2 regions of the Lysinibacillus sp. Bpr_S20 genome follow, and region 2 is predicted to be linked to the other one. Evidence: a T-box and tRNA genes for the amino acid it is inferred to sense, from the RefSeq annotation. Region 2 holds a T-box; the other holds one or more tRNA genes.
The links. A T-box is a leader RNA that pairs with one kind of tRNA and senses whether it is charged. The one in region 2 lies ahead of tyrS (tyrosine--tRNA ligase), so its partner is inferred to be a tRNA-Tyr.
Positions count from the first base shown of each region.

Region 1: it has a tRNA-Tyr gene. The T-box ahead of tyrS (tyrosine--tRNA ligase) is inferred to sense a tRNA for this amino acid. The anticodon was not compared.

Region 1 is NZ_JALNLQ010000006.1:335-15,360, reverse strand. It holds gene MWJ95_RS15365 (sensor histidine kinase) at 1-930, shown strand, start outside; gene MWJ95_RS15360 (hypothetical protein) at 1,016-1,897, shown strand; gene glmS (glutamine--fructose-6-phosphate transaminase (isomerizing)) at 2,125-3,927, opposite strand; gene MWJ95_RS15350 (PadR family transcriptional regulator) at 4,632-4,973, shown strand; gene MWJ95_RS15345 (hypothetical protein) at 4,963-5,535, shown strand; gene MWJ95_RS15340 (type 1 glutamine amidotransferase domain-containing protein) at 5,581-6,102, opposite strand; gene glmM (phosphoglucosamine mutase) at 6,306-7,658, opposite strand; gene MWJ95_RS15330 (CdaR family protein) at 7,957-9,039, opposite strand; gene cdaA (diadenylate cyclase CdaA) at 9,032-9,868, opposite strand; gene MWJ95_RS15320 (anti-sigma factor family protein) at 10,018-10,644, opposite strand; gene sigW (RNA polymerase sigma factor SigW) at 10,658-11,221, opposite strand; gene rocF (arginase) at 11,355-12,260, opposite strand; tRNA gene MWJ95_RS15305 (tRNA-Lys) at 12,445-12,517, opposite strand; tRNA gene MWJ95_RS15300 (tRNA-Gln) at 12,528-12,602, opposite strand; tRNA gene MWJ95_RS15295 (tRNA-Tyr) at 12,619-12,702, opposite strand; tRNA gene MWJ95_RS15290 (tRNA-Val) at 12,717-12,792, opposite strand; tRNA gene MWJ95_RS15285 (tRNA-Glu) at 12,866-12,940, opposite strand; tRNA gene MWJ95_RS15280 (tRNA-Asn) at 13,059-13,135, opposite strand; gene mbcS (acyl-CoA synthetase MbcS) at 13,403-14,980, shown strand.
Region 2 is NZ_JALNLQ010000004.1:91,627-106,652, forward strand. It holds gene argC (N-acetyl-gamma-glutamyl-phosphate reductase) at 81-1,115, shown strand; gene argJ (bifunctional ornithine acetyltransferase/N-acetylglutamate synthase) at 1,137-2,369, shown strand; gene argB (acetylglutamate kinase) at 2,332-3,102, shown strand; gene MWJ95_RS11460 (acetylornithine transaminase) at 3,177-4,307, shown strand; gene MWJ95_RS11465 (NAD-dependent epimerase/dehydratase family protein) at 4,780-5,661, opposite strand; gene MWJ95_RS11470 (transglycosylase domain-containing protein) at 5,755-8,844, opposite strand; T-box leader at 8,947-9,150, shown strand; gene tyrS (tyrosine--tRNA ligase) at 9,224-10,492, shown strand; gene MWJ95_RS11480 (cobalamin-binding protein) at 10,849-11,658, opposite strand; gene MWJ95_RS11485 (iron-containing alcohol dehydrogenase) at 11,885-13,090, opposite strand; gene MWJ95_RS11490 (TetR/AcrR family transcriptional regulator) at 13,631-14,218, shown strand; gene MWJ95_RS24630 (CPBP family glutamic-type intramembrane protease) at 14,221-15,026, shown strand, end outside.

The DNA of each region.
Region 1 (15,026 bases), on a different contig from region 2:
ATTTCTTCATGGTACAAAATGACGGTTACGCTGTTTTTGATTGGGATGCTTATTTGTGGATTGCTTGCAGTATGTTTATTATTTGTACTAAACCGTGTGTTTAAGCCATTGCAGCTCATTTCGTCTACTTCTAAAAGTATTGCAAATGGACAATATGGAAATCGAATTGAGGTTAAAGGAGATGATGAACTCGCTGAAATGGCTCAGAGTTTCAATCATATGGCTGAAGAAATTCAAAGTCAGATGCAGCAACTGGCTATTGCGGCGGAACAGAAGCAGCAGTTTGTAGATAACTTAGCCCACGAACTTAGAACACCCTTAACATCGATTTATGGCTATGCAGAATATATTCAGAAGATCGTTCGTACTGAAGAAGATAGGATATTTGCAACAAATTATATTATGTCTGAATGCCGCAGATTGCAAAATATTTCCGTTTTATTATTAGAGATGGCAACTCTTCGCACAAGCGAAAGTGAACGAAAAAAAATTGAAATGAGCGAGCTAATTCGTGATGTTGAGCAATCTTTATCTATGAAAGCAAAGGAAAAACAAATTGAGATTTCCTATGAGCATCATTTTAATACACTGTTTTGTGACGCAGATCTCATGCATATTCTGCTAGTTAATTTAATCGATAATGCACTCAAAGCTTCTAGTTCAGGTGGATTGATTACACTAAATGCATATATAGAGAATGAACATAAGGTAATTGTCGTTCAAGATAATGGAAAAGGAATGTCAAAGGAGCATCTTAATCATATAACAGAAGCATTTTACCGAGTAGACTCTTCTCGAAGTCGCTCTGCTGGAGGTGCAGGATTAGGTTTAACGCTTTGTAAGCAAATTGCAGTTAACCATCATGCAGAGTTAAGTTTTTCATCGGAAATCGGGAAGGGAACAACAGCCAAATTAACTTTTACAAGTTAATAATAAGTTCATGATAGTTTGATAACCTACTGTTTATACAATTATAACTGTGATCACACTTATTAAAATGAAAAGGAGATTGAATATGGCTAAAAAAAGTGAAATGAAAAATCTTGTACTTGGAACTGTAGGAGCATTAGCTATGACGACAATGGTCTTTAGTGGTATTAATCACACAGTTAAGGCAGCAGAACTTGGTAAAACGCAGACGGTCCCTACTAGCTACAATGTTTCTTATGCAGAAATCGGAAGTAAAAGCGTACCGCAAGATTATGTGAAGAAAGATTATAAAGTAAAGTTAGTTGGAGAAGACAAACCGACAGTAAACGACATGAAGATGAAAGAGGCAGCAGAGCTTGCGAGTCAAAATCTGTGGAAGGTTTTCAAACTTGATTTAAATGGTAAAACAGTGGAAATGACATATAACCCAGTAAATAATGAGACACAGCAACGTGCTACATGGGAAGCCAACATTAAAATCAATGATATGCTGTCATATGCCTTTCAATTAGATGCAGTAACAGGTGAAAATCATTTGATAGCAAAGTGGGTTTACCATAAAGCGAAAATTAATGCAGGCATGGATAAAAATCTATTAAAGAATAATCAGGAATATCAAATTTTAGCAAAAGAGGCAGTAGAAAAATATCAATTATTATCTGGTAAAATAACAGCTGTTGAGTATAGCGGACAAGGGTACTCAGAAGATAGACAAGGAGGTAAAAATGCGGACATTTCCTTCCGTGTAAAGTCTGATAAAGGTGAAGCTGTGCAAATCAGTTTCTCTAGACATAATAAAGAACTTCTTCAAGTGGGCTATGATAGCTGGATGAAGGAAACTGAGCGACATGAAAAGAAAATAGAACAAGAATTAAAAGAACTCAATAAATCGGATTTAACTATTACAAATGAGCAGCTAAAGAAATCTGAAGAAGAAGGACCGGTTCTCTTAGAAATGAGAAACTAATTGACATAGTTTAAATAAAGGAAAACGTTTTATAGAAAGATAATAATAGTAGTGCTATCGTAATTTGATATAAATACGATAGCACTATAAGATTTTAATGTTATTACCTATTATTCAGAAAAATAGTTTAATTATGATCCATTACCAAAAAGAGCCTTTACTACGTAGAATGTAGTAAGGCTCTTTTCTTTTTTAATCAAAATTCAATACTCAACATAAATAGCGTATTATTCAACAGTCACCGATTTAGCCAAGTTACGTGGTTTATCCACATCACAGCGGCGGTGTAGTGCTGCGTAGTAACTAATTAATTGTAATGGCACTACCGATACAAGTGGTGTTAGGTATTCATGAACTTGAGGGATTACTAAACGGTCACCGTCTTCATCTACGCCAGCCATAGCAATAATGCATGGGTATGCTCCACGTGCAGCTACCTCTTTGACGTTACCACGGATGTTCAATCCTACTTCTGCTTGTGTAACTAGGGCAAACACTGGTGTACCTTCTTCGATTAAGGCAATTGTACCGTGTTTTAGCTCGCCACCTGCGAAGCCTTCTGCTTGGATGTAAGAGATTTCTTTTAACTTTAAGGCACCTTCAAGGCTTACATAGAAGTCTATGTTACGGCCGATGAAGAATGCGTTGCGTGCGATTTTTAAGTAATCCTCTGCGATATCCTCTAATACATCTTTTGAATCGATAATTGTTTGGATACCATTTGCTGCAATCGCAAGTTCTTGTTTTAAATCAAATTCTAAGCCTTTGCCATTAGCTTTCGCCGTTACATATGCTGTTACAGCAAGTACAGCTACTTGCGCTACATATGCTTTTGTAGAAGCTACTGCAATTTCTGGACCTGCATGTAATAACAGTGTATGGTCCGCTTCACGTGATAGCGTAGAACCAGGTACGTTTGTAATTGTTAATGTTGGATAACCAAGCTCTTTAATTTTCACAAGTACTTGACGACTATCTGCTGTTTCACCTGATTGTGTAATAAAGATAAACAATGGTTTTTCTGAAAGTAATGGCATATTGTAGCCGAACTCACTTGAAATATGAACTTCTACTGGGATACCAGCCATTTTTTCGAAATATTGCTTACCGATTAAGCCTGCATGATAGCTTGTGCCGGCTGCAATAATATATAGACGGTCTGCCGCTTGTAATGCTTTTAAAATATCAGCATCAATTGTTAATTCGCCATTCTCACCTTCGTATGCTTGAATGATTTTACGAATAACTGTTGGCTGCTCATCCATTTCTTTTAACATATAGTGAGGGTAAGTACCTTTTTCAATATCGCTCATATCAAGCTCTGCTGTGTATGGTGCACGCTCTACTAATGAACCGTCTAACTTTGTAATTTCAACGCTAGCCTTGTGTACGATTACGACTTCTTTATCGTGTAGCTCTACATATTGATCTGTTACTTGTAGCATCGCCATCGCATCTGAAGCTACAACATTAAAGCCTTCACCAATACCTACTAAAAGTGGAGATTTGTTTTTCGCAACGAAAATTGTATCAGCCGCTTCAGCATCTAAAAGAGCTAATGCGTAAGAGCCGTGTAATAAAGATAACGTTTTACGGAACGCTTCAGCCGTGCTTAAACCTTCTTTCACAAATAGCTCAACTAATTGCACGATGACTTCTGTGTCTGTATCAGATTTCATCGGAATACCTTTTAAATAAGTTTTTTGTAATAAATGATAGTTTTCAATAACTCCGTTGTGTACTAGCGTAAAACGACCTGATGCACTTTGATGAGGGTGTGCATTTAAGCGATTTGGTACACCATGAGTTGCCCAACGTGTATGACCAATACCCACTTTTGCAGCAACGTCCTCGTCCACTGCCTCACGTAAATCTGCAATACGTCCCTTTTCTTTGAAGACTGTTACACCCTCTTCGTTACGCACTGCAATACCTGCTGAGTCATAGCCACGGTACTCTAGTTTCTCTAAACCTTTTAATAAGATTTCCTTTGCATCTGTTTCACCAATATATCCTACAATTCCACACATAAATTTCTTATCCTCCGATATCGTCAATTTGACGCAATGACAAACTAGACCTCAACCTATCGAAATTTTTGTGAATGTAACTGCTTTGCTAATGAAAATTAGCATGCCATACATGCACAGTGTTAACACTCATTCAGTCATCTGAATAGTAACCATTCGATACGTGAGGTTTCTCTATTTATCTATTGCTTTAACTATACCTTCTCCATTTTCTGTACATTCAATCACTCAAATGCTTTCAAAATGGAAAGTGACAATCGGGTATGTCGATCGGGAGGCATCCGCCGAATTCTCGATAAACCTCCACCTCGTCTGCTGAAGATAGTTTCGTCCAATTTCTTCAGCTCAGGCGCTATAATTGTTTTCCGATTTTGCGCTTTTCTTCCCTCCTTATGCGCTCTCGTTAAATGATAAGGTCGGACCTCATATTCAACTTCTCCATCATACTCAATCATATGCTGTACGTCAAATTTTCGTTATAAAAAACACCTATTTATCCTACTTTTTAATGACAAAAAGTAGACAAACTATCTGCTATAAAACAATATTTTGAAATTCCCAATAAAAATATGATGCAATCTTCCTTGGGTTAGCAACACGGTTATCCCATTTTTTTATCACTTGACAAAGTCACTACTTAGCAATACTATATACAGTACTTAGCAACACTTAGTACAGGTAAAGCTAAGCCCGGGGGTGAGTTCATGGATAATCTGAGTGAAATGCTCAAAGGAGTTTTAGAAGGTATTGTATTAGAAATTATTAGCCGTGGTGAAATCTATGGTTATGAGATTGTCAAACATCTCACGCAAATGGGGTTCGAGGGCATAGCTGAGGGAACTGTTTATGCGTTACTTATGCGGTTAGAAAGAAATCGTCTTGTCAATATTGTCAAAAAGCCATCTGAAATGGGTCCACCAAGAAAATTCTATACGCTTAATGAACAAGGGAAAGAGAAACTGATGTCCTTCTGGGCTAAATGGGATTTTTTAAGTAGTCGTATTGAAATTTTAAGAGATAATGGAGGGAACAAACATGAGCTTTAGTCGTGAAATACAGGATAGAATGAATCGTTTTGCGAAAGAACAATCTCAGAATTATTTGCAGGACGCTGAAATGACTTATATTGAAAAGCTGCGAAAAAAAAGTGGGCAAACTAAACGTAAGGTCGACAAGCACCTTTCCAAATTTAAAGGGCGTTCCGATCAGGGGCGAGAAGCGCAAGACGACATGATACTCTATATGAGTGATTATATGAATGATTTAATGTCACAGGGGTTAACGGAGCAGGAAGCTTTTAATAAGGCCAGTGAGGAATTGCAATTCGCCAGTAACTCTGAGCAATCAGAGGATTTAAATGAGCGCTTCAAGCAATATTACGAAAATCGTGATCCCGCAGATTATGAGGCAATCGGGTTGTTTTATGGCGGCTTCCTGTTTTTAGGATTAGGTATCGGAGGATTAACTGGTTTTCTAACTGGCGGTGGCTACGAAGCTTTTTTAGATAAAGGCTGGATCGACACTGCAATCGGTGCCGGTGTTGGCATTATCATTGGTATCGGACTTGGGCAAATTACCAATGCTATTATAGCGTTAAAAAAGAAGTAATTTATAGATAAAAGGCACAGGTAAATTCACTTGTGCCTTTTAAACTTAGCCTTCTTCATTCTCTAATAATTTCACAATTTCCCGATTAAATGCTGGTAGATCCTCTGGTGTACGACTTGTTACTAATTGTTTTTGACAAACAAACACTTCCTCGTCATGGAATATTGCACCTGCATTTTCTAAATCTACTCGAATCGATTTGTAGCCAGTTGCGTCACGACCATTTAATGTTTTTGCTGTAATGAGTAATTGAGGACCATGACAAATAGCAAAGGTTGGCTTCATCTCATCCATAAATTCTTTGACAAATGCCACAATACGATCATCTACACGTAGTATATCAGGAGAAAAACCGCCTGGGATGAATAATGCATCGAATTCAGAAGCATTTACCTCATCGATATCTTTATCAATTTTTACTTTCTCTCCATGCTTACCTTCTACCTCAATGCCTGCCGTCGTATCAATCGTTATTAGTTCATGACCTGCCGCTTCTAATGCTCCTTTAGGACTTGTATATTCAGCGTCCTCAAACATATTGGTAATCACTGTAGCAATTTTAGCCATTGCGATTCAACACTCCTTGTAATTGTGACTCTGTACTACTGTTCCCATTCGTTTCAAAAACATTCATTTCGTCGGTGAGCTTTCAATATTTAAAGAACAAAGGAGTCTATCCACGACTTTCGCTTTTATCCATTCTAATAAAAAAACTCGACCTCCTTTCAAAGGAAATCGAGTTGATCATTATCGCCTTGGCGTAATTGTAGTTATTCTGTTAAGCCCATTTCAGCACGGACTACATCTGCAATACGCTCTACGTAACGCTCGCAGTCCCCTTCTGTAGCTGCTTCCACCATTACTCGTACAAGTGGCTCAGTACCAGATGGACGCACTAACACGCGACCGTTACCAGCCATATCTGCTTCTACCTCAGCAATCACTGCAGCAACTTTTGCATTTTCCGTCACAGCATGCTTGTCTGTTACACGTACGTTCACTAAACGTTGTGGGAAGATTTTCATTTCAGCAGCAAGCTCTGACAGTTTTTTACCTGTAGCTTTCATAATGTTAACAAGCTGAATACCTGTTAATAAGCCATCACCAGTTGTGTTAAAGTCTAGGAAAACAATATGACCCGATTGCTCGCCGCCTAGATTATAATCATTGGCACGCATTTCTTCCACGACATAACGATCACCTACAGCTGTCTGTACACTATGCATTTCGTTATCTTCAACAGCTTTATAGAAGCCCATATTACTCATAACCGTTGAAACGATTGTTTGCTTTTTCAAGCGACCAACTGTATTTAAATGCTTACCAATGATGAACATAATTTGATCACCATCAACAATTTTACCGTTTTCATCTACTGCGATTAAACGGTCACCATCGCCATCGAATGCTAAACCAACATCAGCACCCTTTTCTGCTACAAATTTAGCTAATTCCTCTGGATGTGTTGAACCGACACCGTCATTAATATTTAAGCCTGTTGGTGAAGCACCCATCGTTGAGATATCCGCTTCTAAATCCGCAAATAAGTGTGTAGCTAGTGAAGACGTAGCGCCATGTGCACAATCTAATGCTACGTGGATGCCATCAAATTCTTCAGTCACTGTTTGTTTTAAGTATTGAATATATTTTTGACCACCCTCGAAGTAGTCGCTTACAGAACCTAAATCTGCTCCGATTGGACGCGGCAATGTATCTTCTTGTGCATCTAATATTGCTTCGATTTCGGCTTCTTGCGCATCTGTTAGCTTAAAGCCATCAGGACCGAAAAATTTAATACCATTGTCAGCCACTGGGTTATGTGATGCTGAAATCATAACGCCTGCATTTGCGCTCATAATTCGAGTAAGGTAAGCCACACCTGGTGTTGAAATAACACCAAGACGCATTACCTCTACGCCGATCGATAAAAGACCAGCTACAAGTGCACCTTCAAGCATTTCACCTGAAATACGTGTGTCGCGACCGATTAAAACCTTTGGACGGTCAGTTGCATCCTTCGTTAAAACGTAGCCACCTACGCGGCCAAGCTTAAATGCAAACTCCGGTGTTAATTCACTATTCGCGACGCCACGGACGCCATCTGTTCCAAAATATTTACCCATTTTAATTATTCTCTCCTTCAATGCAAGACGGTTGTCACGCTTGTCTACAACGACAACTAGACCGCTCATCTGCTTACTTTTGGAAAAGTCTATTTTCGTTCATTCTCTGGTAACTATTAATTATGCCCCTATGTAAATTTATCTGAACTAGTAAAACAGCGCAGATAAATTGGCTAGAGTATTTTGATTTTAGCCTGGGCAACTTTTCTCGTACTGTTTCAAATCTGAAAATGAATAACCTTACCGATAGAGAACGAACTCTCTACTGAATCAAAATAAAATTATAGTCAGTTATTGTTTAAGAATCAATATCTTCTGTTTTCTCCGCAGGCGGCGTGTCGTCCTCAGAAGGCGTTTTCGATTCCTCCGAAGTTGGCGGAGGAGTAGGTGGAGGTGCAGGAGTGGTAGTTGTTGTTGTTGTCGTTGTTGTTTTTTCCTGCTCTACCTTCGTAATATCCGCTTTCACTTTAATTTTTGAATCAGATATTTTTGTCACACCTTCTGGCAATTTCACTTCAAATTCATAAGTTTTTGATTCTGTAATTTTTGATAAATCAACCTCTAATGGTATTGCAGTTAAAGCATCTATGATAGATTTTTTACCGTATACTCTCACCTTTGTAGGACTAATTGTTAATTGGTTGACGGTAATACTATTCGCCGCTTTCCCTATTTCCTTAAGCACAACAGGCAATTCTCTACTGTAAGCTCCAATATCTACTTGTACCTTCACCGTTGCCGGTTCAATTGTCACATCTAACTTATTTAAATCGCGATCTAATACTTTAACCTCCGCTACTTGTGAGAACGGTTCTCTTAAGCCTTGTTCACCCGTAACAGTAGCTTTTACATAACTAATGTTTTCAATGGCACTTTTGGCACCTGTAACATACACCGTAGCTGGATTAGAAGACATGCTATTTAAAATATATCCTTCTTCAATTAAACGCGTATTTAGCTCAGGGTCAACACGAAACTCCTGCGTGACTTTTTCCTCAATGTTTACCTTAATAGTTGCTGGGTCTAATGTAACTTGTAACTTATCCGAAATATTTTCGTATTGTAGTCTAACATTATGCTCACCTATGAGTAATTTACTCAAATCCGCAAATATAGAAAAATCTCTAGAAGTTTGAGCTTTTAAAGCGAGTGGCGTTGGACCTTTTATCGTAACGTTCACCGTCTTTGGTATCCCTGTTACAATAAGATTCTTATCGTCATAAAAAACATCTACTGGCACATCGCGAATTACTACTGTTTGCTCATTCAATATTGATTTATTTTTAGGAGATAATTCGGTACGAACAGAGAAAAATAACAAAAAGGCTAGAAATAGTGCAACGATTCGTAAAACCCAAGGGCTATCCATCATTTTATCCATTCTTTTTCCCCCTCCAAGTTAACTTAGAGGCTGCATCTGACTCCTGTGCTAATCCGAACCACATTTTACGTAACAGTTCTTCGAATTCCTCTAGAGAAAGATTTCGATGAAGATTACCATTCATTGTAAGACTAATGGCACCGGTTTCTTCCGATACAACAATAGTAATGGCATCTGTCACTTCACTTAAGCCGAGTGCAGCTCGATGGCGCGTCCCAAGCTCTTTAGAGATAAACGGACTCTCAGAAAGCGGTAAATAACAAGCCGCTGCTGAGATTTTATCTTTCTGCATAATAACTGCTCCATCATGCAGTGGCGTATTCGGTATAAAAATGTTGATAAGTAGCTCCGATGATATCTCAGCATTTAGTCCTATGCCCGTTTCTATATATTCATTTAGACCAGTTTCTTTTTCAATAGAAATTAACGCCCCTATACGACGTTTGGCCATATAACTAACTGATTTCTTCATCGCCTCAATAAGCCTTGTCTGTTCTTCCTCAACTTGATTAATTGAACGTTGGAATAACTTCCCTCTACCAATTTGTTCAAGACCACGTCTTATTTCCGGTTGGAAAATGATAATAATCGCCAAGAAACCGAAATCGATAACTTGTTGTAACATCCATCCTAACGTTTCTAACCCTAAAAACTCTGTAGCAAGGCGCGCAATAATAATTACGAAAATTCCCTTTAATAATTGGACAGCCTTCGTACCTTTAATGAGGGTTAAAATTTTATAAACAACGTACCATACGAGCAGTACATCTAATAAGTTAATAACAATATTCACAGGTGTTAAATTAGCGAAATGTTCGATAATTTGCACGTGGCATCCCCCACTTTTCATTGCGAATCCATACACATTTAAGTATAGCACATTCTTATCAAATGTAACTTTTTTCAATTAAAAAGTCTACTCAAAAGAGTAGACCGTTCAGCCTCTCACGTGCACTATCTATTAGGACGTATAGAGTGTTATTTAGTTGCTTGTTTCTCCTCGAATGTCACAGCAGACTTAACTGAATTTTTAATCGTATACCAGAGCCATTCGAATACTTCGTCAATTTCTTCTATTTTTCCTGAAACAACTGCCGAAGATGCCATATACTGTCCGTTAATAACGGTAACATTGCCATCCACTTCACCCTCAACAATTAAATCACCATTTTTAACAACAATGTCGCCCTTTACAACTTCTCCCTCTGGCACAATAACCGTTTGACCTTCAACAACTAGGTTCGGTTGTTTAGTCACAGAGAAATGTTGGTCATCCATAAAACTACCTAGTAAAGTTGCACTCATAAATAAACAAAACACTGCTGCTGCCACAAAGAGTGGATGTCGGCGAATCCACTTCTGCATACCTACACGACTTTTAGGTTTCGGTAAACGAGCCATCACAGCTTCTTCAAAACGCGGAGGTGGTGTAATGTGGGAAGCACTCTTCACAAAGGCGATTGTTTCACTTAATTCCTGCATCAACTGTTTACAATCACTGCATGTATGCAAATGTCGTTTTAACTCTTGCTCATGCTCACGACTAATGTCACCATCTAAATAATCATGGATATAGTCTATTATATGCTCTGGACAAGTATTCATGACGCTTCCCCTCCTACAGATTGTTTAATTGCTTACGTAATGCTTCACGTCCGCGGTGAATCCTCGTTTTCACCGTTCCAAGAGGCATATCTAAAATCTCGCTAATTTCTTGTAATGATAATTCTTCAATATATTTCAATACTATAACTGAACGGTATTTATCCGGCAAACGTCCAATCTCATATTGAATGCGATCTTGCAGTTCCAGTTTCTCTATCTGTTCCTCTGGTAGCTGGTCATCTGCTGCGATCTGCGAATACATATCAAGCCCTTCTGTACCAGCTACTTCCGCATCTAAATAGTAATCCGGCTTTTTCTTCCGGATACGGTCTATACAAAGGTTTGTCGCTATGCGATAAAGCCACGTCGAAAATTTTCTTTTCTGATCAAAAGTATGCAAGTTCATATAGGCACGAACAAATGCCTCTTGTGCAATGTCCTCAGATTCTTGCTTGTTCCCCAACATCCTATAGCATACTTGATACAGTTTGTGCTGATAGAGACTCACAATATCTGCAAATGCGTTTTGATCGCCTTTAAGCACTTGTTTTATTTTCTTGTTTACTAACGCATCCATTGTGTCGATTTCTCCACCTTTACAACTGTCTTATACTATACGACCCATCGATAAGAAAAGTTTCATTTTGTTATTAATTATAACAAAAGATTTTTATACAATGTGGCAATAGGTAATTTTTTGTCAAATTTCTTTAAACGAGCGTTTCTCCAAATAAAGATCCCATCAATGCTACTGCAACATCAGCTGTTCTATTCTTTTCATCTAAAATCGGATTAACCTCAACGAATTCAGCAGATGTTAGCATACCTGATTCCTGAAGCATTTCCATCGCCAAATGGCTTTCTCGATACGTAATACCACCAGGTACAGGTGTCCCAACTCCAGGAGTATAAAGAGGATCTAACCCATCTAAATCAAGTGATAAATGCAAACCATCTATATTGCGCTCTCTTAAATAGGCAAGTGCATCTTCCATTACTCTTGTCATTCCAAGACGATCTACCTCGTGCATTGTATACACCTTAATCCCTTGCTGTCTAATTAATTCACGTTCTCCTGGGTCTACAGAACGTGCTCCAATAATAATGACGTTTTCAGGTTTAATTTTCGGTACATCATTACGAATTTTCACTAACCGTTCATGTCCAAGTCCAATGCTAACAGCTAGCGGCATACCATGTATATTACCAGACGGTGTCGTATCAGGTGTATTTAGGTCCGCATGCGCATCAAACCAAATAACGCCTAAATTTTTATAATGCTCACCAAGCCCTGCAAGTGTACCAATAGCAATACTATGGTCGCCACCAAGTACAAGCGGAAACGCCTTGTGCTCAATCGCTTCATTTACACTATTAGCCAAGGATGTACTTACATCAATAACTTCCTCTAAATTAAGTAGTTGTTTATCAACAACAGTACCTTCTATTTTTTGACTAACACGTATATCCCCTTGATCATGTACTGCATGTCCGATTGCCTCTAAGCGCTCCACAACACCTGCGTAACGAATAGCACTTGGCCCCATATCTACCCCTCTACGAGTTTGCCCATAATCAGTCGGTACTCCAATAATAGCAATATTTAGTTTATTCATTTTTTCATACCCCCTTTAAGTTGTAAGACTATTGTAAAGCCTATATCCTACCTGGCTCAACTCAACATTTTCGTGAATATTTATACAATTAAAAAAGGTATAAAAAAATCTCCTGCTGTTTTCAGCAAGAGATTAGTATCTGTAGTTAATGTTACACTTTTGAATATACTTTATTCTATAAAAGTGAGCCATGAAGGACTCGAACCTTCGACCCTCTGATTAAAAGTCAGATGCTCTACCAACTGAGCTAATGGCTCAAAATAAAAATGGCTGGGGTACTAGGATTCGAACCTAGGCATGACGGAATCAAAATCCGTTGCCTTACCGCTTGGCTATACCCCAATCATTAAAATAAAACTGGTGGAGGGGGACGGATTCGAACCGCCGAACCCTAAGGAGCGGATTTACAGTCCGCCGCGTTTAGCCACTTCGCTACCCCTCCGAAATAACACATTATGGTGGAGGATGACGGGCTCGAACCGCCGACCCTCTGCTTGTAAGGCAGATGCTCTCCCAGCTGAGCTAATCCTCCATAAAAACAGGTGTTCATTTCTTCACAGTTTATTTTCTTTTTAAGCCTTTGCATTACTACAATGCTTTAAAAATGGTGACCCCTACGGGATTCGAACCCGTGTTACCGCCGTGAAAGGGCGGTGTCTTAACCACTTGACCAAGGGGCCATTTTTTAAATGTCTTAAACAAGACAAGAATTATGATAACATTTATTACTGTTCAATGCAATACTTATTTTACAACTTTTTATATGTATAACATCAACTTTAAAAATGAGCAAAAAAATGGCTCCGAAGGCAGGACTCGAACCTGCGACAACCTGATTAACAGTCAGGTGCTACTACCAACTGAGCTACTTCGGAACAATACTATTCAATTCGGTTTTTTAAAACCTCTTAAGTACATTTATTATTATAGCAAGCATTATAATTTATGCAATACTTTTTGTGAAAATTTTAATATTTTTTATCTAAGCATTCCTGATCATTACCAAAAACCTAATAGTTCTCTATAAAATCTAATATTTCTATTTTATGCGCAGAATATTCTTGCTGTATATTATTGTAATTGTTAAAATGAGAATAGTTTTATGAATTTTCTATTAAATTTGTTTGGGGAGGAATGTTCACATGGCAACAAACGATTTAATTGCACCAGAATTCTATAATATTACAGAGGAATTGGAGAAATTTTCTCAAGATAGTAATCGTCAAGCAATACAATGGCTAAATGCGCAGCAGGAACGCCGAACAATTTCCTATGTTGAACTTGTTCAAAAAATGAATCAATATGCGAATGCCTTTACGAAGAAGGGGCTTCAAAAAGGAGATCGCGTATTAGTTATTATTCCACGTCTGCCTGAGGCTTATTTTGTCTTCCTTGGCTGTCTAAAGGCTGGTATTGTGCCTATTTCATGTTCAGAAATGTTACGTGCAAGTGATTTAGAATATCGTATGGAGCACTCTTCTGCAAGGGCAGTAATTGCCTATGAAGCATTCACTAGTGAGGTAGATCATATTACTTCATCAGTAGATGCTTTAAAAAATAAGCTGGTTATAGGTGCTGCTACAGGTGATTGGACGTCTTTAAATGAATTGGCTAGTACGCAGCCGGATACATTTAAAGCGGCGGCGACGAAAAGAGATGATATGGCATTTCTTTCTTATACATCAGGCACGACTGGTAAACCAAAAGGAGCTGTTCATTCGCACGGTTGGGGATATGCACATATTAGAACAGCTGCTTCTCAATGGCTTGGTGTACGTGAAGGTGATCTAGTTTGGGCTACAGCAGCTCCAGGATGGCAAAAATGGATTTGGAGCCCATTTTTATCGACGATCATGTTAGGCGCAACTGCATTTGTATACCACGGAGGATTTGATGCAAAAACATACCTTCAACTGCTTCAAGATGAAAAGGTCAATGTATTATGCTGTACTCCAACGGAATATCGAATTATGGCGAAAATTGATAATTTAAAAGACTATAATCTTTCTTCACTACGTAGCGCTGTTTCGGCTGGTGAACCATTAAATCGCCCAGTCATCGAAGCATTTATGAATAACTTCGGACTCAAAGTTCGCGATGGCTATGGCCAAACAGAAAATACTTTATTAATCGGCACACTTGAAAATACTGAGTTACGTCCTGGTTCAATGGGTGTTCCTACACCAGGCAATATTGTTCGCATTATAGATCATGAAGGCAACGAAGCCCCAGTTGGAGAAGTTGGAGATATTGCCGTACACAAAACATCTCCTGCTCTATTTAAAGAGTACTATCGTGAGCCTGAACGTACACAAGCTGCCTTCCGCGGTGATTGGTATATTACTGGTGACCAAGCTAAATGTGATGAAGACGGTTACTTCTGGTTTGAAGGTCGAGGAGATGACATCATTATTTCCTCAGGCTATACAATTGGGCCATTCGAGGTAGAGGATGCTTTAAATAAACATGAAGCTGTACAAGAGTGTGCTGTTGTTGCAGCTCCAGATGAAATTAGAGGACATATTGTTAAAGCCTTTGTCATCTTACGAGAAGGCTTTAGAGATCGTGATGAGGACGAGTTAACAAAAGAACTACAGGAGCACGTTAAATCATTAACAGCGCCTTATAAATATCCTCGTAGTATTGTCTTTATCGATGAGCTACCAAAAACAACTTCTGGTAAGATTCGCCGTATAGAGCTACGAGCAGCAACTGTATAAAATAAAAAAGGAGACATTTCACCAATCACTTGGTTGAAATGTCTCC
Region 2 (15,026 bases):
TTGAATATAAATAAAAATTCAGTTGACTTAATAAATATGCAGACGTATACTAATTTTAACTTATTTCAGAGGTGAGAGCATTGAAAGTAGGAATTGTTGGTGCAACTGGTTATGGTGGATTAGAGCTTATTCGATTTTTACATAATCATAAAGCGGTGGAGCGGATTGATTTATTCACATCTTCAGAAGAAGGTGTTATTTTTTCTTCTAAGTTTGGTCATCTCGTTCATATTGCCGATACACCTTTACAAAAAATTGATTATGGGACTTTAGAGCAATTTGATGTTGTTTTTACAAGTACACCTTCAGGGGTGACAAGTGAGCTTTTACCTCCATTGGTAGGGAAAGGTCCTAAATTAATAGACTTGTCTGGTGACTTCCGTTTACAAGATCCAGCAAGCTATGAAACATGGTACGGTAAAAAAGCGGCGCCACTGGAAATCATTCAACAAAGTGTATATGGCTTAACTGAATGGAATGCAGAAAATGTTCAACATGCTCCTCTTATCGCAAATCCAGGATGCTATCCAACAGCCGTATTACTTTCGTTGTTACCATTACTAAAAGAACAATTGATTGATCCGAGCTTTTTGGTGATTGATGCGAAAAGCGGGATTTCCGGAGCAGGAAATAAACCATCGCAAACTACGCATTTTAGTGAGGTAAATGAAAGCTTTTCAATCTATAAAACGAATACACATCAGCATATACCAGAAATCGAGCAGGCCATTTCAATGTTTGCGGGAGTCGATACAACCATTTCTTTTAATACTCATTTAGTACCAATGACTAGAGGAATCTTATCTACCTCTTATGCACCTGTTATGTCTGGTGTTACAGAACATCAGTTAGTAGCATGTTTACAGAGTGCCTATGAAAAGCATCCGTTTGTACGGATTGTTACAGATGTAAATAGTCTAGGTACTAACCGTGTTAAAGGTTCGAACTATTGCGATATTTTTGTGAAAATGGATCACCGTACGAATCGTGCCACAATCGTTGGTGTCATCGATAATTTAGTCAAAGGGGCTGCAGGGCAAGCCATTCAAAATATGAACGTTCAATTTGATTTACCACAAACGACAGGATTAGATGTCGTTCCGTTCTTTATTTAAAAACAAAGGAGGAAAGATTTTATGACATTAATAGCATCCGCAAGCATTATGAAAAAATTATCAAGTAAAAATATTGTTTCACCAAAGGGCTTTAAAGCTGCGGGTTTACATTGCGGTTTAAAGCATAAGAAAAAAGATTTAGCTGTATTAGTTAGTGAGGTGCCGGCGAGTGTAGCAGGTGTTTTCACAACGAATGCCGTGCAGGCAGCACCGTTAAAAGTTACGAAAGAGGTTGTGTACACAACGAAGAAAATGCAGGCGATGATTGTCAACTCTGGAAATGCTAATGCATGTACGGGGAAGCAAGGGGTGAAGGATGCCCAAACAATGCAAGCCCTAATGGCAGAAAAGCTGGGCATTGAGGCAAATTTAGTTGGAGTCTGCTCAACGGGTGTCATCGGTGAAATTATGAACATGGAGCCATTAACAAATGGGATTAATCAATTAGAGCCAAAGGATAATTTGGAAAGTGCGATTGATTTTGCCCAAGCGATTTTGACAACAGATACGGTTATGAAAAACACAAGCTATAGCACAGTCGTTGATGGCAAGGAGATTATTATCGCTGGAGTTGCAAAAGGTTCAGGTATGATTGAACCAAATATGGCTACGATGCTAGGTTTTATTACGACGGATGCAAATATTGAATCAGATATCCTACAGGCTACATTAGCTGATATAACAAATATGACTTTTAATGCAATTACGGTAGATGGGGATACATCTACAAATGACACAGTTGTTGTGATGGCAAACGGCTTAGCGGGAAATGAAACTCTGACCTTTGACCATCCGGATTGGCAAAACTTCTTCTTAACATTGAAAACAGTAGCTCAAGATTTAGCAAAAATGATAGCTAAAGATGGTGAGGGTGCAACGAAGCTGATTGAGGTTGAAGTTGAAGGAGCAATTTCAGATGAAGAGGGGCGAAAAATTGCTAAAACAGTAGTTGGTTCACCGCTTGTGAAAACGGCAGTATTTGGCTGTGATGCAAACTGGGGACGCATTATTGCCGCTGTAGGCTATAGTGGCGCAACGGTTGATCCAGAAAAAATTACGATCCAAATTGGCGGTGTCACTATGGTTGAAAACGGTGAGCCACTTCCATTCCCTGAGGATGAGTTAATTCAAATTTTAAAAATGCATGAAGTGAAAATCTATGTGTCACTTGGTATTGGGGAAGGCAAGGGGCATGCTTGGGGATGTGATCTAACTTATGACTACGTTCAAATCAATGCCTCGTACCGCTCGTAAAAGAATGGTCATTAAGCTTGGTGGAAGTACACTAGAAGGCTTAGATGAATCGTTTTTTAAGAATTTTAAAAACCTGCAAGAGAGCGGAGTTGAGCTTATTATTACCCATGGTGGTGGACCGGCCATTAATCGTGAACTTGCGGCGTACGGGATAGAATCACATGCTTTAAACGGTATTCGTGTAACGAATGAAGCGGCTATTGATATTGTACAGTCTACGTTAATAGGAAAGGTCAACCCTGCGCTTGTTCATGAATTAACTACTGCGGGAATTGCTGCCATTGGATTAAACGGCTTCGATGGTCAGTTAATTGTAGCGGATTATCTAGATAAAGATGTATTCGGTTTTGTTGGTGATATAAAAAAAGTCAATACATCTTTGCTGGAAGCATTAATAAATGCCGGGGTTGTACCGGTTATTGCTTGCGTCGGGGTGGATGAATTTGGTCAGGCATTAAATATTAATGGGGATACTGTAGCAAGTGAAATAGCACTAGCTCTAGATGCAGATAGTTTATTACTTGTAACGGATGTAAATGGAATCCGCATTAATGATGAATATCAATTGAAAGCAACACCTGCCATCATCCAACAATGGATTGAGGACGGTTATATTTATGGTGGGATGATACCAAAAGTTCAAGGAGCTCTCGAATGCTTAAGGGCAGGTATTCCATCCGTACAAATTGTTGGGGGATCTTTAGAAGGTACAACGATTTTAGCCAAGGGATGAAGTAATGGCATAAAGGTAGCAATATAGTTGTTTAGAAAAGAAGATTTAAGTTTTACTCTGGAGGGGTTGAAAAAATGAGTGCTTTATTTGAAAACTATGGCAAACGACGCGCCAAAATTGTCAAAGGGCAAGGAACGGTAGTAGAAGATTCTGCTGGGAAAAAATATTTAGATCTTACAAGTGGAATCGCTGTTGTGAGCCTTGGTCATGCGCATCCGGCCATTGTGAAGGCAATTCATGATCAAAGTCAAAAGCTTTGGCATATTTCTAATTTATTTGATATTCCCGGTCAGGAGAAGGTTGCGCAAAAATTAATAGCAAATACACATTTCTCTTATGCATTTTTCTGTAATAGTGGTGCAGAAGCGAATGAAGCGGCTATAAAGCTTGCGCGTAAGCATACAGGGAAAAATCATATTATTACTTTTGAAAACTCTTTTCATGGGCGTACTTTTGGAGCGATGTCTGCAACAGGTCAGGATAAGGTACATAATGGCTTCGGTCCACTTGTTGAAAAATTTACGATTCTTCCTTTTAATGATGTGGCAGCACTTGAAACAACGATTGATGATTCTGTCGCAGCAATTATGCTGGAAATGATTCAAGGTGAAGGCGGTGTTAACAGTGTATCACCAGAATTCGCAGCAGCAATCGCTAAAGTCTGTGACGACAAAGGAATATTACTAATTATCGATGAAGTTCAAACCGGTATTGGACGAACAGGAACAAAATATGCTTTTGAGCAAACGATTTTAAAGCCAAATATTGTGACATTAGCAAAAGGGCTAGGTGGTGGTTTCCCTGTCGGTGGGATGCTTGGAACAGCCGAGTTATATGAGACATTTAGTCCAGGCACACATGGCACAACATTCGGTGGGAACCCGCTTGCGATGAGTGTTGCTGAAACCGTGCTTGATCATGTCTTTGCAGCGCCTTTTTTACAAAATGTACAGGAGCTATCTACGTATTTTGTTAAGCAATTGAAAACGCATCTTCCTTCAACGTATACAGTACAGGGCCAGGGCTTACTTCTTGGTATTGGCTGTGGGGATATTGAGGTAGCCTCGTATATAGCAGCAGCGGAGGAAAAGGGCTTATTATTAGTGGGTGCAGGACCTAACGTTATTCGCCTATTACCTCCATTAACCGTGTCAAAAGCAGAAATCGATGAAGCAATTGCGATTTTAAAAACGATACTGCTGTAGTATCTGATCAATTAAATACGATAAAAATGAATCTGCTAGATTTCTTGCTAAAAAAATCTAGCAGATCTTTTAATGCTTATCTGTAAAAATTAAGATGAAATTTTGGGGGAATATGCCAAGTATATTAGTTGATTGGAGTGGAGGCTGGGCGACTCCTTAGGGATCAGCGTCACAGATGAGACCCTGGAGCGAGCAACGTGAGTGAAGCGGCTCATCGGACGCCCCTAGGAAAGCGCCCAGCTGGAACGGAAATCAACCCCACGTTATGTTGATAAGTCTATTAGTATAGTAAAATCTTGTCCCGTATTAATGGGCAGTAATTTATCTGTATCAAAAGAGAAGCGTCAGGTCCTCCCGCTTTAAATTCAATGAGAGCAAAGAAATTAGGGGAGGCAAACTGCCCGTAAATACCCGATTGGTGAAGACTAATAATCAGTGGGGTAAAGAACACCACACTGATTAAAGTTTCGATTTATCGCAGCTCATTTACTAATGTTTTCACTAGAGAAGGGAGCCAATCATGGAGTTGACTGAATGTAAAGCCTGCTGATTCTGCCTTTGTAGTGGACATATACCAATCTGCTGGAACCCCATATGGCGACTGCGACTTGTCATCGCCACCTACAAGGGAAATTTTTGCATGCTTTCCGGTTGTTTCTTCAATAAGACCTAGTAAATCTTTTAATGAAATTGCACCTGCTGCTGTTGCATTATAAGGTCCTTCAATAGGTGTAGTGCCTGCAAAATACAAAAATGCAGCTGCTTCATCGTCCGTAATAAAGCTCATCTTTGCATCAATATTTGGTAATGAAATAGGCTGTTCTTGTAAAATTCGTTCAACATGGAAATGTAAACGGCGTGTATAGTCGTTCTCCCCCATAACAATCGGGAAACGTACAGCGACAACAGGGAATGTGGCCTCTTTGAAAAGTACTGCCTCTGCTTGACGCTTACCCTCACCGTACGAAAAATCTTCGCGGTTTCCCATCCGAACTTCATAATTATATGGATTAAAATCTTCTTCTGTTTTGATAATGCCGTCTATTTCGTAGGTTGATAGAGTAGATGTAAAAACGAGCTTTTTCGTTTTACCTTCTAAAATTTCACATATGTTGAGAGCTTCGTTAGGAGAATAGCAAATATTATCATAGACAATATCCCACGTAGTGCTTGCTAGTGCCTTCGACAACGAATCAGCGTCGTCTCGATTAACAATTAGCTGCTTCACTTTAGTACCAAAAGGATTTCCACTTTGTCCACGTGTTAATATAGTTACGCTATGGCCATTTTGAAGACAGAGTTCTACAAGCTTTTTACCAAAAAAACGGGTACCTCCTAAAACTAAAACGTTCATAATATTTCCACCCCTTTAAATTAGTAGTCCTCTTAATAATGACAAAAAAACAGGCATACTACAATTCAAAAATAATTGTAGTATGCCTGCATATTATCGGGTAGGTGGATTAGGCGGTGGAGTTGTATTTCCGTTTTCTCCTCCGTTAGAGCCGCCATTCTCAGTGTTTTCGGAACCGTTTCCGTTATTTGAGCCATTTTCGTTATTTCCGGTACCATTCCCGTTATTCGAGCCGTTGTTCCCGTTATTAGAACCATTTCCGTTATTTGACTCATTTCCAGTGTTTCCAGAACCGTTGCCGTTATTCGAGCCATTCCCGTTATTTCCACCAGTCCCATTGCCATTTTCTGTGCCGTTTTCATTATTGTTCGGCTCATTGCCGTTAGTAGGTGGTGTAGTTGGTGGAACTTTTTCTTCTTGTTCTTTATCAGGTTGTTTTTCATTCGCACTGCCACCAGTAGAAACGATATTGGATTGCGCTGAAGTTAAACCTGTAATATCTACTGCAACAACAGCATAGGCTTGACCACTTGCTACCGTCATACTTTGGGATGATTCAAGCACTGATCCAACAAGAGTCTTACCACCGTTTGTTACTTTATATATTCTATAACCAACTACATCATTTGAAGACCCTGTCCAAGATAATGTATTGCCATTAATAGAAGCTGTTACTGCTGCTGGTGCACTGTTATCAGCTGGGAAATCAACAGCTGATACCGATGAATTCGATAATGACGAATTTTTCGGTAATAGGCTAGCAGGGTTACCGCCAAGTGGGCCAAGCATTCTTTTTATAAATGCCTGATTAATACCTGCACCACCTGCTTTTACAAATTCTGACGGTGTGCTAGGAAGTGCATTATAAGTTTTACCTTTTATCGTCACAACACTTGAAGAAGCTAAGCTATCATCAGGTTGTGAAGGTAAAAATACTTTCGCGTTAAACAAATCAGAGCGCACGAGACCAGCATTAGCACATGCTGCAGAAGGCGCTAAACCAGAAATACCACAGAATGATGCAGTCACAACGTTTTTCGGTTGCTTAAATCTAGTTTTAGGGGCAATTAATTGTGGATCGACATCATACACAGAATTCATTAATTTTCCCCATAGCTTGTTAATTCGCTCACTTGGCTGTTGGTACGTATTATTAAATGCATTAAGTGATTGATTTTTATCATAACCTATCCATACACCAAGAGAAACATTCGGGTTATAACCAACTAGCCAAGCATCTTTGTAATCTTGTGAAGTACCTGTTTTAGCAGCAAAGTCAGCAGAGAATTTTAAAGTATTTCTTGCAAGTGTACCTGTTCCTTTTGTTAACACATCTCGTAACATATCTGTAATGATATAAGAGGTTTCAGGACTAAATACTTGTTCAGGTTTAACTTCGTGTTTATAAATGATATTGCCATTTTGGTCTTCAATTCTATCAATCATATAAGAGTCTATAAATTGTCCACTATTTGCAAAAGTTGCAAAGGCATTGGTGTTCTCTTCAACCGTAATACCATCTTCTACCGCCCCAAGACTAGCAGAAGGGTTAGTGAAATCATTAGGCTTTAGGGTTGTGATTCCCATCTTTACTAAATAATCGGCAGGACGTCTGTTAAGAATACTATAATATAGACGTGCAGCTGATAAGTTTTGTGAACTCGCTAATGCCTCACGTGCCGGGATAAGCCCTCGTTCATCATTAGTATTATAGTTTGTTGGGCTCCATCCGGGAATAGAGAATTTTACGTCAACTAATGGGCTTCCGGCACCGATTACACCGTATTCTATTGCAGGTGCATATACAAGTAATGGCTTCATAGTTGAGCCATTTGAGCGTTTTGCCTGTGTAGCATAGTTATATTTTTTTAATTCAAAGTCACGACCACCGACAAAGCTTAAAATACGTCCAGTATTATTTTCAATTAAAATACTACCAACCTGTACAGGCATTTGAACATCAACTTGTTCACCTGTTGTAGGATCCTTTTCTTTAACTGTATAAGTATGACCGTAATTTTTAAAGTTGTCCGCTGCTTTTTGCATCGAATCGTACATATCTTTATTAATAGTTGAATAGATACGATAACCTTTTGAGCGGACATCGCGATCTGCTAGAATCGTATACTTTTCTTTTAATTTTTTCTCATTTTTTAAGCGTTCTGGATCAATACCATCTTTTTCTGCTAGTTTTTCTGCAATAATATCTTTCGCTCGACTTTCAAGCTCATATGTTAGCCATGGGTAGCGATCTTCTGCACGCATCTCTGGTGAACGGAAGTCAGCAGTGATATCGTAAGCAACTGCTTCTTTATATTGAGCTTCGTTAATATAACCAGCGTCTTTCATACGATAAAGTACAGTTTTCATACGATCAATACCCGGTTTCAGAGCTTCTTTACTTTTAAGTACACCTTTATTTGTGAAAGGTGTGTAAGCGAAAGGTGATTGCGGTATACCAGCTATATACGCTGCTTGAGGAAGCGATAAGTCCTTTGCTTTTACATTGAAAATACCTTCAGCAGCTGTTTCAACTCCTGCAATGTTTCGACCGGAAGCATTACGGCCATAAGGTATTATGTTTAAATAGGCCTCTAAAATTTCTTCCTTTTTCATAAAATGCTCTAAACGCATAGCAAGTAAAAGTTCTTTTGCTTTTCGTTCATAAGATACTTCGTTTGTTAATACTTGGTTTTTAATAAGCTGTTGTGTTAATGTAGAACCACCAGTTTGGGTGGAAGAGTTTGCTACGTCTTGAAGTAGCCCACGGACAACAGCCTTTGGAACTATTCCGTTATGTTCGCGGAAATACTCGTCCTCTGTTGCTAATACTGCATTAATAACATTAGGTGCGACCTGATCTAATGTGGTTACTCGACGGTCTAAATCTGTCCGTAATTTTCCGATATAAATATCGTTGGCAAAATAAATCTCACTTGTTGAATCGTAGTTGAAAATTTCTGTCCTTAATTCTTCCTTTGAGCGAAGTGGCTCTTCTTTTACAAGCGAAGCAAAATAGCCAGCGCCCACTGAACCGGCAAATACAGTCCCAACCAATGCAAAGACTAAAAATAGTAAAAATAAGTTCCAGGTAACACTTCCTGAAATACGTAATTTCTTCATCCATTTTTGTTGAATTAAATCATCGATCTTTGCATTGATTTTCTCAATCCAATCTTTCAATGTATCGACCTCCTAAAATCTTGTCTATTATAGCACATATTGATTTAGGTCGAACATAGTTATTGACAATGAAAAAGAATCGTTTAGAATAATGCTTATAGTTTTCTAGTGATGAAGAGCTTGCAGTAGTATCTACATTCCCTGTTTAGAGAGCCAGCGGTTGGTGAAAGCTGGTCATAATGTAGAAACGAATTACGTGCTTGGAGCTTAGACGTGCGCGCCTGCGATAAAGGCGGTTGAATGAAGAGGAAGATGGATGACATCTTCAAGCCGGGTGGTACCGCGTTAGTTATTAACGTCCCTGCATGCAATGTTTTTGCGTGTAGGGACTTTTTTATTTCTCCCTACACGAAATATTAAACACTTAGGAGGAATTAAAATGACGAACGAATTATTACAAGACTTAGAATGGCGTGGATTGTTATACCAACAAACTGATGCTGAAGGTATGGCTAAATTATTGGATGAGCAATCTGTATCTTTATACTGTGGTGTTGATCCAACTGCAGATTCTATGCATATTGGGCATATTGTGCCTCTTTTAACGCTACGTCGATTCCAAAAAGCAGGCCACCGTCCAATTTTGTTAGTTGGTGGTGCAACGGGTATGATTGGAGATCCATCTGGTCGCTCTGAAGAACGCCAATTACAAACAGTTGAGCAAATTGATAAAAATGTTCAAGGTATCCGTGGTCAATTAGAACGTATCTTTGATTTTGCAGAAGATGGTAATGGTGCTCAGTTAGTGAATAACCGTGACTGGATTGGCAATATAAATACGATCGAATTTTTACGTGATTATGGGAAATTAATTAATGTAAACTACATGTTAGCAAAGGATACAATTGCATCACGTCTTGATACAGGGATTTCATTTACTGAGTTTGCATATACTTTAATTCAAGGTATTGATTACAATCACTTATACGACCATTACAACTGTCGCATTCAAGTAGGTGGTTCTGATCAGTGGGGGAATATTACAACTGGTTTAGAAGTTATTCGTAAAACACATGAGGAAGAAACGAAAGCTTTTGGTATAACAATTCCTTTAGTAACGAAAGCAGACGGTACGAAATTTGGTAAAACGGCAGGTGGTGCTGTATGGCTAGATGGTAAGAAAACATCTCCATACGAGTTCTACCAATTCTGGATTAATGCTGCGGATGCTGACGTTGTGAAATACTTAAAAATCTTCACATTCCTTTCTCGTGAAGAGATTGAAGCTTTAGCAGTATCTGTTGAAGAGGAGCCACACTTACGTAAGGCACAAAAAGCATTAGCTGAAGAAATGACACGCTTAATTCATGGTCAGGAAGCATTAGACCAAGCAATCCGCATTACAGCTGCTTTATTCTCTGGAGACTTAAAAGCACTTTCTGCTGATGAAATGAAGGATGCATTTAAAGATGTTCCTTCTATTGAAATGGCGAAAGAAGATAAAAACATCGTGGACTTACTTGTGGAAGCGGGTATCTCTCCTTCAAAACGTCAAGCTCGTGAGGACGTAACAAATGGTGCAATTAGCGTGAATGGTGAAAAGGTTACTAACTTAGAATATGTCATCGACGGCAAAGATCGTTTAGAAGATGCATTCAGCATTGTTCGACGCGGCAAGAAAAAATACCATATGGTGAAGTTTGTTTAACTCAGACGTATACAACAAGACATCCCCTCAATATTAGAGGGGATGTCTCTTTTGGATGGAAAATAAAATGGTTTAGGAAATCTCTAGCCGCTATGTTAGAAGATACAAGATAAGTAAAACGGTTGATTGGAGTGGAGGCTGGGCTACTCCTTGGGGATCAGCGTCACAGATGAGACCCTGGAGCGAGCTACGCGAGTGAAGCGGCTCATCGGACGCCCCCAGGAAGCTCTGCTCTGCGCGAAAGCGAAGCGTCAGCGGCAAATGTTTTCTGTAGCGAAAGCAAAGCGACAGCAACAAAGCGCACAGCCGGAACGGAAATCAACCCCTCTCTTTGCAGAAGAGCCATACTTTTATTTTTAACTATCTAAAAAACTTGGAAGCTTGATGTGCTCATATTTTTTGGGGTGAAGCATATTTGCAAGCTTTAATGCACCCTCTATGAGGCGTGGTGATGGACGACAATAAAGCCATTCCTCCATTACGTGAAGCTGTTTCATTTTAACAGCTCGTAGCTCCTGCGCATCCGACCGTTTTAATAAATTTGCCGGTTGAATTCGCTCAAAGGCAACACCTACCCAAGCCATCATTATATAGTCTGGGTCACGCCTTACTACATCAGCCCAATCAGTTTGCACACTTGCTAGTTCTACATCTTGAAACAGATTTTGCCCACCAGCAATGGCACTAATTTCAGTTAACCAATTAATTTTACCTGGTGTAAAGATAGGGTTTGGCCACCATTCCCAATAAACAGTAGGTTTTTTAGGAATTGTTTGAGCAACTTTGTATAGACAATCAATACAATATAAATATTCCTCGGAAATTTTTTTAGCACGCTCCTCAACTCCACAAGCTTTACCTAAAATATGAAGGTCCTGTGCGATTTCCTCTAAAGAATTGGCATTAAAAACAATATGAGGAATATTTCTAGCTTGTAAAGCTTCAATATTTTTTTCCATGCCAGGGACACTTAACGATGCAAGTACAAGATCTGGCTGCAATGCTTCTAATGCATCCATATCAATTGATAAATCTGGGCCAAGCTGAGGCAAGTCTTTTACGACTAATGGCCAATCTGAAAAATCATCGACGCCCACAAGGTGGTCAGTCAGCCCTAAATAAGCAACAAGTTCTGTATTACTAGGACAAATTGAGATTAAACGCATTTTCTTATCTCCAATTCTTTTTAAGAAAAGTATAGCGAGTGTTCGAGTGACATACAATGACTGAATGCTCTTTAGCTTTAACTTTGTTGCTGCCGCTGCGCTTTCGCACAAAATAGCATCTGTTGCTGTCGCTACGCTTTCGCACAAAAACCACTTGTTGGCTCAAAACCTCTGGCAGTTATCAATTAAAAAAGGCATGCCACGAGACATGCCTTTTGATTATCTATTAAGAAAGTGCGATAGCTTCGAGTGACTCTTCTTTTTTCGCAACAGGACCCATTGCATTTGTAATAATTTGTTTAATGTCCTCTAAAGTTGCTTTACGTGGGTTTGTTGCAGCACATACATCTAACATTGCATTTTTCGCTAAGATTTCAATATCCTCATCCTTCGCGCCTAATTCGCGGAAGCCACTTGGAATGTTTAAATCACTAGAAAGGTTTTCAATTGCTGTAATTGCTTTTTCAGCAGCCTCACGTTTACTTAACCCTTCAACGTTTTCACCTAACAATTCAGCGATTCTTGCAAAACGGTCAGTTCGTGCTGTTAAGTTGAAGCGGCAAACATGTGGTAAAAGAATAGCATTACATACTCCGTGTGGTAAATTATAGAAACCGCCTAATTGATGCGCAATTGCATGTACATAGCCAAGTGAAGCATTATTAAACGCCATGCCTGCTAAAAATTGTGCGTACACCATTTGCTCACGTGCCTCTAAATCTGCACCGTTTGCATAGGCGCGTGGTAAATATTCAGGAACTAGCTGAAGCACCTTTTCTGCGCATGCATCAGTAATTGGTGTTGCTTCTGTCGACACAAATGATTCGATTGCATGTGTTAATGCATCTAAACCAGTTGCCGCAGTTAGAGCAGGAGGTAAGCCAACCATTAACTCGGGGTCATTAATTGATAGAAGTGGAGTAACATGTTTATCCACAATGGCCATCTTCACTTTACGAGAGGTATCCGTAATAATTGTGAAGCGAGTCATTTCACTTGCTGTACCAGCAGTTGTGTTAATAGCGATTAATGGCACTAGTGGGTTTTGTGATTTGTCAACGCCCTCGTAATCATGAATGCGTCCACCATTCGAAGCAATAAGTCCGATACCTTTTGCTGCATCGTGTGCGCTACCCCCTCCAAGAGATACAATGGAATCACAGTTTTCAGCATGATACACTGCAATCCCGTCTTCAATGTTTTGATCTGTTGGATTCGGTTCTGCTTTCGGGAAAATGGCTACATCAATTCCAGCAGCTATAATGATGTTAGCAATTTGTTCAGAGAGACCTAATTTGTGTAAGCCCTCATCTGTTACGATTAATGTCTTTTTCACTTCTAAATCATTTAAGCGTTTACCAACTTCTTGAATTGCTCCAGGTCCAAATAAGTTTGTTTTCGGCATAACAAATTGCTTTAGAACGTCTGACATATTTCCAACCCCTTTAAAATAATTGTTATTGCTTGAATGATGGCGAACCACCTTTCGAAGTTCATGTTATTCTATTATTTGTAAAAGTTCAACACGTATTTTTATTAAAATTGTTAATTTTAATTATGTTATTATTTTACAAAAAAGTTAGGTTGGCTTTTGATATAATGAAAGGTTGTGTTGCTGAGGATTATTGATATAAAAACGTTTTGAAAATTGTTTTCCTATGAAAGTAAAATATATTTTTTGGAAATGTGTTCTATTTTATAGAAGTGTTGAATAGTAAATAACTGATATTTTGTTCTTAATATATTAGTAGTGAATATGTTGCTTTTTAATTGTGTAATTACTATTTTAAAGTACATAAAATCGTCATAATTTATGTGAATATTCTAATTAATCAAACGGATGAAAATATTTGTTAAAATATGGGTATTCGGGCTGATAAACAAAAAATTTTTTTAGGCACTTTTCAGGACTATTTGCAATTTTATTGAATAATATTTCAATGAGAATATTTTCAATAAAGGGGTGGGAGAAATGTCGATTAGACATGAACAAAAAGAACAACGAAGAGCTTTAATTTTACAAACAGCATTAGATTTGTTTATTCGTAAGGGGTATGGTGAAACAAAAGTTGCTGATATTGCTAAAGCTGCTGATATGAGCATGGGGTTGCTTTTTCATTATTTTGGCTCTAAGGAAAAACTTTATGAAGAATTAATTCGCATAGGCTGTGAAAGACTTAAAATAGATTTTGATGTTATGAATGAATCATCATTGGCAATCTTTACAGCGGTTGCTGAGGAAATATTTAGCATGATCAGTACAAACCCGTCTGCTGCAAAAATGTTTGTGCTAATGGAAAATGCGCAACATCTTGATTCCTTGTCGGAAGATTTAAAAGAAATGCTTACAGAAGCGGATAAATTAATTAAAAAGAGTATTCCATTAATAGAGAAGGGGCAATTGCTGGGTGAATTTAAACAGGGGAATGCTGAAGCACTTGCGGTAGCATTTTGGTGTTCTATACAGGGTATCGCTCAATACATTGCACTGCATCCCGAAACACCTTGTCCCGATACAATGTGGGTTATTTCAATCCTTGAAAACAGGAAGGCGGATTGAAAGTGAAAACTACACGGAATGTAATAATCTTTATCGTTGTTGTTTTGCTATGTGGCTGGCTTGGTGTTTTCGTAGATCGTTTCATACCTGAACAACCTAAAGGCGACACGCTTGGGATGGGAATTTGGCTAGTTTTACCGTTGCTGATGACTATCTCGTTACGTGCCTTTGCAGGAGATGGTTGGCACGATATAGGCTTATTACCTAATTTGAAGGGTAACGTAAAATGGTATGTTGTTTCGCTCCTAGTCTATCCTGTAATCACTTCTGCAGTTTTGTTAGTAAGCTATATTTTTAGCTGGATGGATTTTTCGGATTTTCATTTAGATGCAATCGTTTCAGTTTTCATGGGTGGCTTACTGATCCAATTTGTTAAAAACTTTTTTGAGGAATCCGTTTGGAGAGGCTATTTGACAAGTAAACTATCATCATTAAAAATAAATGATTTTTGGTTGTATTTTATTGTTGGTGGTGTTTGGGGAGCTTGGCATATTCCATATTTTTTAGTGTTCTTATCAGAAAGTGATATCTTCAGTGTGCTTCCTGTAAATAGGTGGCTTTTTGCGTTAATAGGTATCGTGACGATGATCTGTTGGACAGTAATGTATACAGAAATTTATTTAATGACGAAAAGTATTTGGCCACTTGTCCTTATGCATATGACAGAAGATGCACTTGTGAATCCGCTTATTCTGGATGGCTATATTAAAATTGCTTCGGGAAAAGAATTTCTTGTTTCCCCAACGGCAGGCATTATTACTACATTGCTGTACCTAATTGTCGGGCTTGTATTGCGAACTAAACGAAA